Regions from separate parts of the Psychrobacillus sp. FSL H8-0484 genome, predicted to be linked through region 2. Evidence: riboswitches for the same ligand, from Rfam matches in the RefSeq annotation. Region 2 holds a riboswitch; each other region holds the start of a gene.

Region 1 (2,205 bases), 1.1 Mb from region 2:
CCATGCTCGTCATCTCCGATTAATTGTCGTCCAGCATCAGCAGAAAGTGTTGTTTTACCTGTTCCAGACAGACCGAAGAATAAAGCTACATCGCCTTCTTCCCCAACATTTGCTGAACAGTGCATTGGTAAAATGTTTTGTTCTGGTAATAAATAGTTCATAATAGAGAAAATAGATTTTTTCATTTCTCCAGCATATTCTGTACCACCAATTAGAACAACACGTTTTTCCATAGATACGATGATGAAGGTTTCTGATTTAGTTCCATCAACTGCAGGGTCTGCTTTAAAGTTAGGAGCACTTATAACTGTAAAATCCGCTTCGTGAGATGAAAGCTCCTCTGATGAAGGGCGGATGAATAATTGATGTGCAAATAAATTGTGCCATGCATATTCATTGATTACTTGAATGCTTAGACGGGATGCTTTGTCTGCACCAGCAAATCCTTTAAATACAAATAATTCATCTTGTTCCTTTAAATACTCTGTCACTTTAATATATAATGCTTCGAAAATTTCAGAGGAGATAGGTTGGTTTACTGAACCCCAATCGATTTTATCTTTGGAGATAGCTTCTTCAACAATATATTTATCTTGTGGAGAACGACCTGTGTATTTACCTGTCTCTGCTTTTACCGCTCCAGTAGAAGTTAAAACTGCTTCTCCTCTAGATGTTGCCTTTTCTACAAGTTGTGGTACTGATAATTGAACGCTAATGTTGTTACCAGCTAACAATTCGTTCAGTTCACTCACAGTATCGATTGAATTCATGTTGTCTTACCATCCTTTTTTTAATTATTGCCTCTTGTTTAGAGGATTTTTCATTGATATGTGAAATAGTATAACACATTTAACTAATTAGTCTACACTAATGAATTGAATATTTTTTGCATATGTGAAAACTTTTCAAAATAACGCTTGACTTCTACTTACTAAGTACGTATGATGGTAAATTGAACGGATACTCTTATCCCGAGCTGGTGGAGGGGTCAGGCCCTATGAAACCCGGCAACCTGTAATTAGCAATTTCATTACAAAGGTGCCCAACCTGAGACAAGGTGAAATCCCTTGATTGATAAGAGTGAAAGGTGCTTATGATATTAATCCTTTCCTCATGTATTTTTGCGTGAGCGGGAGGTTTTTTTATTTAACATCGCCCTTTATCCTTGTGTGCCAAGTCCGAAACGGCTTCAAGTTTAATCTAATTGAAATGGCTTGACATGGGAATGAGTACCGTATCAATTCTTGAGAGAAATCTCGCAGGATATAGGAGGAACAATCTATGACACAACGTCGATTATTTACATCGGAATCAGTAACAGAAGGGCATCCAGATAAAATCTGTGATCAAATTTCTGATGCTATTTTAGATGCAATTTTAACGGAAGATCCAAATGCACGTGTTGCTTGTGAAACAAGCGTTACTACTGGTCTTGTATTAGTTGCAGGAGAAATCACAACTTCTACTTATGTAGACATCCCTAAAGTGGTTCGTTCTACTATTAAAGAAATTGGATATACTCGTGCAAAATATGGTTTTGACTCTGAAACTTCAGCAGTTTTAACTTCAATTGATGAGCAGTCTGCTGACATTGCAATGGGTGTTGACCAAGCTTTAGAAGCTCGTGAAGGATCTATGACGGATTCAGACATTGAAGCAATCGGTGCAGGTGACCAAGGTCTAATGTTTGGTTATGCTTGTAATGAAACACCAGAACTTATGCCGCTTCCAATTAGCTTAGCGCATAAACTGGCACGTCGTTTAGCAGAAGTGCGTAAAGATGAAACATTAGATTATTTACGCCCAGATGGTAAAACGCAAGTAACAGTGGAATATGATGAGAATAATAATCCAGTTCGTATTGATACGATTGTTATTTCTACACAACATCATCCAGAAATAACGCTAGAGCAAATTCAAAAAGATTTAAAAGAAGTAGTAATCAAACCTATTGTTCCTGCTCATTTAATCGATGAAAATACAAAATACTTTATCAATCCAACTGGCCGATTTGTAATTGGTGGACCTCAAGGAGATGCTGGTTTAACAGGTCGTAAAATCATCGTAGATACTTATGGTGGATACGCTCGTCACGGCGGTGGTGCATTCTCAGGTAAAGATCCAACGAAAGTGGACCGTTCTGCTGCATATGCTGCTCGCTATGTTGCCAAAAATATTGTGGCGGCTGGAATTGCAGATCGTTGC
Region 2 (2,205 bases):
TGGTAAATCTGCCGAGAAATTAGCACTAGGATATTCTATTTTTATTTCCGCTTTGATTTGGTCTGGTTTGAGCGGATGGTGAATATGCTCAAATTCTGTAATCGAAACAACATTTCCTTTATGCTGTTTTAATTGTTCCTGTTCAAGTAATGGTAAGTCCGTCCAGGATCCAACTGTTAAACCAAGTGCGATACCCTCTGCTTTTTTTTCAAAAGATCCGGGCTTACCGTACACCTGATAAAGAGAGGTTACACTACTCATTATTCATCACAATCCTTTAAGATAAAATCAACTTCACTTTGGCTCAAGGGCTTCTGCAAAGCTCGTCGCAGTTGCGGGCTAAGCCGGAGCCTTTCGCTTTTCTAGAAATAAAAAACCTCTTCAAATAAGAAGAGGTTAAAGGTTTAACGACTTCTTATTTCCCAGTCAATGGACTGCAAGAATTAGCACCGTGTCTAGTAACTAGACCGGTTGCCGGGTATCATAGGGCTTGTCCCTCCACCTGCTCTAAATAAGAAAAATTTATTCAATTGAGATTAGTTTTGTCAAATTAATTATGATTATTTCATGCAACAGAAACATTGTCAATAGAATTTTTAGAATGTTTTTTTTATTGAATTAAATTATTGACAACTCTTTTTCTAATATGCTAGGATTCATTTCAAATAGCATAAATTTGTAAGTAATAGCACTCTTATCAAGAGCAGGCAGAGGGTAATGGCCCGATGAAGCCCAGCAACCGACCATAATACCGTTGTGAAACGGGGCGCTTTTCGCGCTGAGATGAATATTCTCGTAAGGCACGGTGCTAATTCCATCAGAAAGGTAACTTTCTGAAAGATAAGAGGCGAGAAGTCTCTTATTCTACGCCTCTTTCTTTTGAAAGAGGCTTTTTATTTTGTAAATGAAAGGTAGAGAAGAATGATGATAACTACAAAAAATCAATATGAATCATTAACAGAAGATCGTGCAATTTTATATGCGAAAGAACTGAATTTCTTTCCAAAGGACTCGGAGTTAGATTGTCGCGAAATTGGGGATGGTAACCTAAATTATGTGTTTCACATAAAGGAATGTAATGGAGAGAAAAGTCTCATTATCAAACAGGCATTGCCATATGCAAAAGTGATTGGAGAAAGCTGGCCACTAACGTTAAAACGTGCCGTAATTGAAGCAAATGCATTAAAAAAACACGGTGAATTTGCGACTGGATTGGTTCCGACTGTATACGCGAGCGACGAGGAACTTGCAATTACGGTTATGGAGGATTTATCCCATTTAAAAATTGCACGGGAAGGATTAATTCATTATGAATCTTATCCGAAGCTATCAAAGGATATTGGGGAGTATCTTGCTCAAACGCTTTTCCATACATCTGATTTTGCATTACACCCGTTTGAAAAAAAACGACTAGTGTCCGAGTTTTCAAATCCAGAGCTATGTAAAATTACAGAAGATCTTATTTTCACGGATCCATTTTTTGATCACGATACAAATGACTATGAACCTTCGTTGAGAGAAGAAGTGGAAGCTATTTGGAATAATGGGCCCTTAAAATTGGAAGTCGCGAAATTGAAGAAAAGTTTCTTGACGGAAGCGGAAGCATTACTTCATGGAGATTTACATACAGGAAGTATTTTTGCTAGCGAAACTGAAACGAAGGTGATAGACCCAGAGTTTGCTTTTTATGGACCTATGGGATTCGATGTTGGGTTATTTTTAGCAAATATTATGGTGCAATCCATTACAAGAGAAGCGGAAGAGCGAATTGTGATTCTCGATCATATCGAACAAACGTGGAAAGTGTTTTCATCCAACTTTTCTACACTATGGAAATCAAAAGGTATTGAATCCTATAAAGATACTGAGGGATTTGAAGAGTACGTAGTGGATAAAATTTTCACCGATACACTAGGCTTTGCTGGTTGTGAATTAATTCGACGTACAATCGGGTTAGCACATGTGAAGGATTTAGATGGGATTGCAGATGACGAAAAACGAATCCTTTTCAAAAAACAGGCTTTACAAATAGGGGAAGCACTCATATTAAAACGCAATGAAATTAAATCTATTCATGCAGTAATTGCATTACTTGAGGAGTTACACAAATGAGTATTCCGTTATCGATAGAGTGGACCAATAAGAAACTTAGAATTATAAATCAGCAGAAATTACCTCTTGAAGTTGACTATTTAACACTAGAAA
Region 3 (2,205 bases), 3.5 Mb from region 2:
TGTATTAGTGCCCTTCATTATATTTTCACTTCACTTTCTAGAGCTGTGAAAACTTGTTTCAAATCTGTCATTAAATCTTCTGCTTCCTCCACGCCAACCGAGAAGCGTAAAAGACTATTATCCACACCACGTGCATTACGTTCTTCTTCTGGAATCTCCGCGTGCGTTTGGGTAGCTGGATATGTGATGAAGCTTTCAACTCCACCAAGACTTTCGGCGAAGACGATTAATTGAAGTCCTTCTAGGAAAGGCCCAACCCACTCACTTTTTTGTAAGCGGAAGGAAAGCATACCGCCTTTTCCAGGATAAAGAACATCTTTAACTGCTGATTCGTTTTGTAGGAATTTTACAATTTTTTTTGCATTTGCGTCATGTTGTTTCATTCGTAAGTGAAGTGTCTTTAACCCTCTAATTAATAACCATGAATCAAATGGAGATAGTACTGCGCCAGCTGCATTATGATTTGCAAATAACTTTTCACTTAATTCTGCACCACTTGTCACAACAAGGCCAGCAAGCACGTCGTTATGCCCACCAATATATTTCGTACCACTATGAATGACGATGTGTGCACCTAGTTCAATAGGGCGTTGTAAGTAGGGAGTTAAAAATGTGTTATCTACAATGAGTAATAAATGATGCTGTTTAGCTAATTTTGCATATTGATGAATATCAATTTCCTGCATTAAGGGATTTGTAGGTGATTCAATAAAAATTGCTTTTGTATTTTTAGTAAGTAGCGATTCCACTTCTTCTACGGATTCGAACTTTGCATATGTAGTATGGATATTGTAGGAATTTGCGTACTGATTAAACAAGCGATACGTCCCGCCATAAAGGTCTTCTGGAGCGATTAATTCATCTCCAGAACGGAAGAGAGATAATACTAATTGAATGGCTGCCATACCGGAACTACAGGCGAAACCAGCATCTCCACCTTCCAGTTTTGCAATTCCTTCTTCTAAAATTGCTCGAGTAGGGTTTTTAGTACGTGTATAGTCATAACCTGTAGACTGACCAAGTCCGTTATGTTTATATGCGGTGGATAAATAAATCGGTGGATTAACTGCACCAGTCTTTGCATCACTGTGGTTACCTAATTGAACTAACTGTGTTTCTATACTCTTTTTAGTCAATGCTAATCATCCTCTACTATTAAAATAAGAAATCGTAAGTGCCTATTACTGCTACGAGGCGGCTCTCCAGCCAATGTAGCTACATTCTTTAGAAACGAGTAACCACACGAGTATTAGGAGGGCACTGAAAAACTCTATTACAGAATTTTTCATGATAAATATTTGATGTAACAATACTGTGTACTATAGGATTTAGCACGGCGGCGTGAGACTCCGGTGGGAAAGCGAGACAGCTGAGACCCCGCACAAAGCGTAGCGTAGGAGGCTCGGCGCTCGCCCACGGAAAGCGAACAGAGCCGTTCTAAATCCAATTAGCGGATATTTATTAGGAATTTTATTAGAACACCACTTTTTCAGTGCTCTCAGTATTAGGTGCTGGGGTCTGGATAGTTACTATGTAGAAAAGTTATACTTTCGGACCAATTAAAAAGAGGATTCTCTAATAAGAAGAGAATCCTCAATAATATACTGAAGTTAGTCCTCTTATCTTCAAGACGGTTACCGTCTATTGGAATTAGCACCACACCTATATTTGGCTGGTTGCTGAGACATCTTTGGGCCAATCCCTCCGTCTCTCTTGATAAGAAATAAATATTAAATTTTCTAAATGTTAATTTAAATCAGTTTACCATGGTAAAAATGCAAATACAAGCTGGAAATTTAAGACTTCATCTCAGATTAATAAGAGAAACCATTGCTTTCCAATTTTATTTTTTCCCTGCTTTCTTCTTATTACCTTGGTAGTAATTAAGATTTCATCTGGAATTAGTATACCTATTAGTAGGAAAAATAATGCTTGCCCAATTATCTTAAAGTAGGCATATGTCCGTTACTTGAATTACTCCAAGACATATAGATACATGGATAATACAAAAAAGGGGGTTAAAAGTAAATGGATAAAGAAATGTTGCATTCTCTAGTTAATTCCACGATTAAAGTAGATAGAGGTGGTCCAGAATCCCGTGTCGGTAAGCTACTTGCAGCAGAAGAAGATCATATTACAGTGCTTACTGCAGAGGACGGGGTTATTTATTATTATACACATCACATTAAGAGTCTAACTGTTAAT
Region 4 (2,205 bases), 500 kb from region 2:
GAGAATGAAATACCTTCATTTAGCTGTTTAATTAATTGAAGCAACTCTAAGCTGGAGACATCATAAACACTTGTTGCACCTGGGAAATCTCCAATTTTTGTTGGATCGCCAGTTACAGCCAGTATGTCATGGATGCCAAGTGCATCAAGCCCCATTAAATGTGATTGCAAGCCAATCAAGTTGCGATCACGACAAGTAATATGTGCAAGTGGACGAATATTATTTTGCAGCTTTAGCATGGATCCCATTGCCATATTGCTAATTCGCGGAGAAGCTAGTGAATTATCTGCCATCGTGACTGCGTCAATTCCAGCGGCATAAAGCTTATCAGCCCCTTCCATGAAAGTAGATGTATCCAAATGTCGTGGCGTATCCAATTCAACAATAATCGTTCTTTCCGTCTTCGCTTTTTCATGGAGTGGCTGATTGATTGTTGGCTCTGCTTCTTGAATAATAATGGCTGTTTTCGGCTTTACTATTTTATTTGTAATCGGAGGTAAATTACCGATTCTTTTTTTCACCGCTTCTATATGTTTAGGTGTCGTTCCACAGCATCCACCGATTAACCGGACACCTGCTTCCCTTAGGTATAATGCTGCTTTACCAAAATAATCTGCTTCGGATTCATATACAATACGTCCATCCTCTATATCGAGCAGACTCGCATTTGGATAAGCTGAAAGAAACGCTTTTTCAGGGAGTGTGACCCCTTCAAACGCTTGGATTGTATGATGAGGTCCTAATCGGCAATTGACTCCTACAATGTCGGCCCCAATTGCTGCTAGCTGATGCAAGGCTTCATTTAGCGATAAGCCATTTTGCAAGATACCTGGCTCATGCATCGATACTTGGGCAATGATTGGCGTATCCGTCATCTTGCGCAAATGAGTCACAGTGGTAGTTAGCTCCTCCAAATCATAGTACGTCTCTAACAGTAAACCATCTGGATTTCCCGATAAAAGTTGAGTTGCTTGCTGGTCAAGCGTTGCAATAATTTCACTGATGGAAGCATCACTCTTACGTATTCCTCGGATGCCACCGATCGTCCCAAGCACAAATTGTCCTCCTGGTGCAGCTGCTCTCTTCGCAATTTGCATCGCCGCTTCATTGATTTCTTTCACTTGATGCTCTAACCCGTATCGCGCCAACTTAATCGCATTTGCTCCATATGTATTCGTTTGGATAATATCTGCTCCTGCAGCAATATAGTCTTGATGAATCTTCTCTACAATCTCAGGTTTCTGTATGTTTAATTCTTCATTACAATAATCAATTCCGTATGAATAAAGCAGTGTCCCCATTGCACCGTCTGCAGTTAACATATTTCTTTGCAATTTCTCTAACAATCCCATTCGCTCTCATCCTCTCTAAAATACAAAAAAAGCCTTCTATGAAAAAGAAGGCTTTACGAGTATGCAATATTCGTACCTTCTCATCTTTCAGACCATAATATGTCTGCTGGATTTAGCACCTGACCTTTCGGCTGGTTGCTGAAGCTTCAAAGGGCCAGTCCCTCAGCTTCTCTTGATAAGAATTCACTATTCAGTTTTTTAATATTAGGATTATACTACCTTTATTCAACTATAGCGTCAAGATGTGTTTAGAATTTTCTAGATATTCTGATTTGAGATGAGAAGATTATCCGATTGTAATTGGTTATTATCCGATTCTTTTTATTTATTATCCAATTTTCATGGGTAATCATCCGATTATGATCGTTTATTATCCGATAATCCTACTTTATTATCCGATTCACCTATTTAAGTCCCAATTCCACTTATAAATTGTATTTCTTTTTGCTGTTCCCTCTCTCATAAGCTCCATTGAATTCAATATACGTGAAACGGATTGGAAAGATTCCAACTTTAAGAAATATCGACACTGCCGATTATTAATACTCTCCCCAACTAATACAAACCACTCCCAAATCGCCTTCTCGTGAGCGAGTCGATCCACATAACCACACCTCAAACAGTTCCAGCCATTTTTCCTTTTCACCATTCCGAACTTTTCACACTTCTCACAACAAACCCCAGTCAGCAAATCATTCGGATGGATGCCCCATCGATCACACATGGGATAAGGAAAATACGATTGATGGCTCGCCACCATTTTCGCTGCTAACTCATGCATTTCATCCACCTCTAAACACACTTTCTCTCGAGTAATATTCCTCAGAAACACAGGAATCGTTTGATGAAGTAT

What was found. Region 2 has a riboswitch for S-adenosylmethionine ahead of mtnK (S-methyl-5-thioribose kinase). Riboswitches for the same ligand answer to the same signal wherever they lie in the genome.
Region 1: linked by a shared signal. The riboswitch ahead of metK (methionine adenosyltransferase) and the one ahead of mtnK (S-methyl-5-thioribose kinase) in region 2 are both predicted to bind S-adenosylmethionine.
Region 3: linked by a shared signal. The riboswitch ahead of MHH81_RS02665 (methionine biosynthesis PLP-dependent protein) and the one ahead of mtnK (S-methyl-5-thioribose kinase) in region 2 are both predicted to bind S-adenosylmethionine.
Region 4: linked by a shared signal. The riboswitch ahead of MHH81_RS17455 (bifunctional homocysteine S-methyltransferase/methylenetetrahydrofolate reductase) and the one ahead of mtnK (S-methyl-5-thioribose kinase) in region 2 are both predicted to bind S-adenosylmethionine.

Annotation. Positions count from the first base shown of each region.
Region 1 covers NZ_JBBOSZ010000001.1:3,009,079-3,011,283, reverse strand. Annotated here, with positions in the region: gene pckA (phosphoenolpyruvate carboxykinase (ATP)) at 1-770, opposite strand, end outside; SAM riboswitch class I at 964-1,081, shown strand; gene metK (methionine adenosyltransferase) at 1,282-2,205, shown strand, end outside.
Region 2 covers NZ_JBBOSZ010000001.1:4,071,225-4,073,429, reverse strand. Annotated here, with positions in the region: gene MHH81_RS20140 (2,3-diketo-5-methylthiopentyl-1-phosphate enolase) at 1-261, opposite strand, end outside; SAM riboswitch class I at 413-518, opposite strand; SAM riboswitch class I at 692-847, shown strand; gene mtnK (S-methyl-5-thioribose kinase) at 922-2,112, shown strand; gene mtnA (S-methyl-5-thioribose-1-phosphate isomerase) at 2,109-2,205, shown strand, end outside.
Region 3 covers NZ_JBBOSZ010000001.1:558,008-560,212, forward strand. Annotated here, with positions in the region: gene metC (cystathionine beta-lyase) at 1-18, opposite strand, end outside; gene MHH81_RS02665 (methionine biosynthesis PLP-dependent protein) at 18-1,136, opposite strand; SAM riboswitch class I at 1,617-1,723, opposite strand; gene MHH81_RS02670 (hypothetical protein) at 2,029-2,205, shown strand, end outside.
Region 4 covers NZ_JBBOSZ010000001.1:3,567,177-3,569,381, forward strand. Annotated here, with positions in the region: gene MHH81_RS17455 (bifunctional homocysteine S-methyltransferase/methylenetetrahydrofolate reductase) at 1-1,352, opposite strand, end outside; SAM riboswitch class I at 1,430-1,534, opposite strand; gene MHH81_RS17460 (nuclease-related domain-containing protein) at 1,753-2,205, opposite strand, start outside.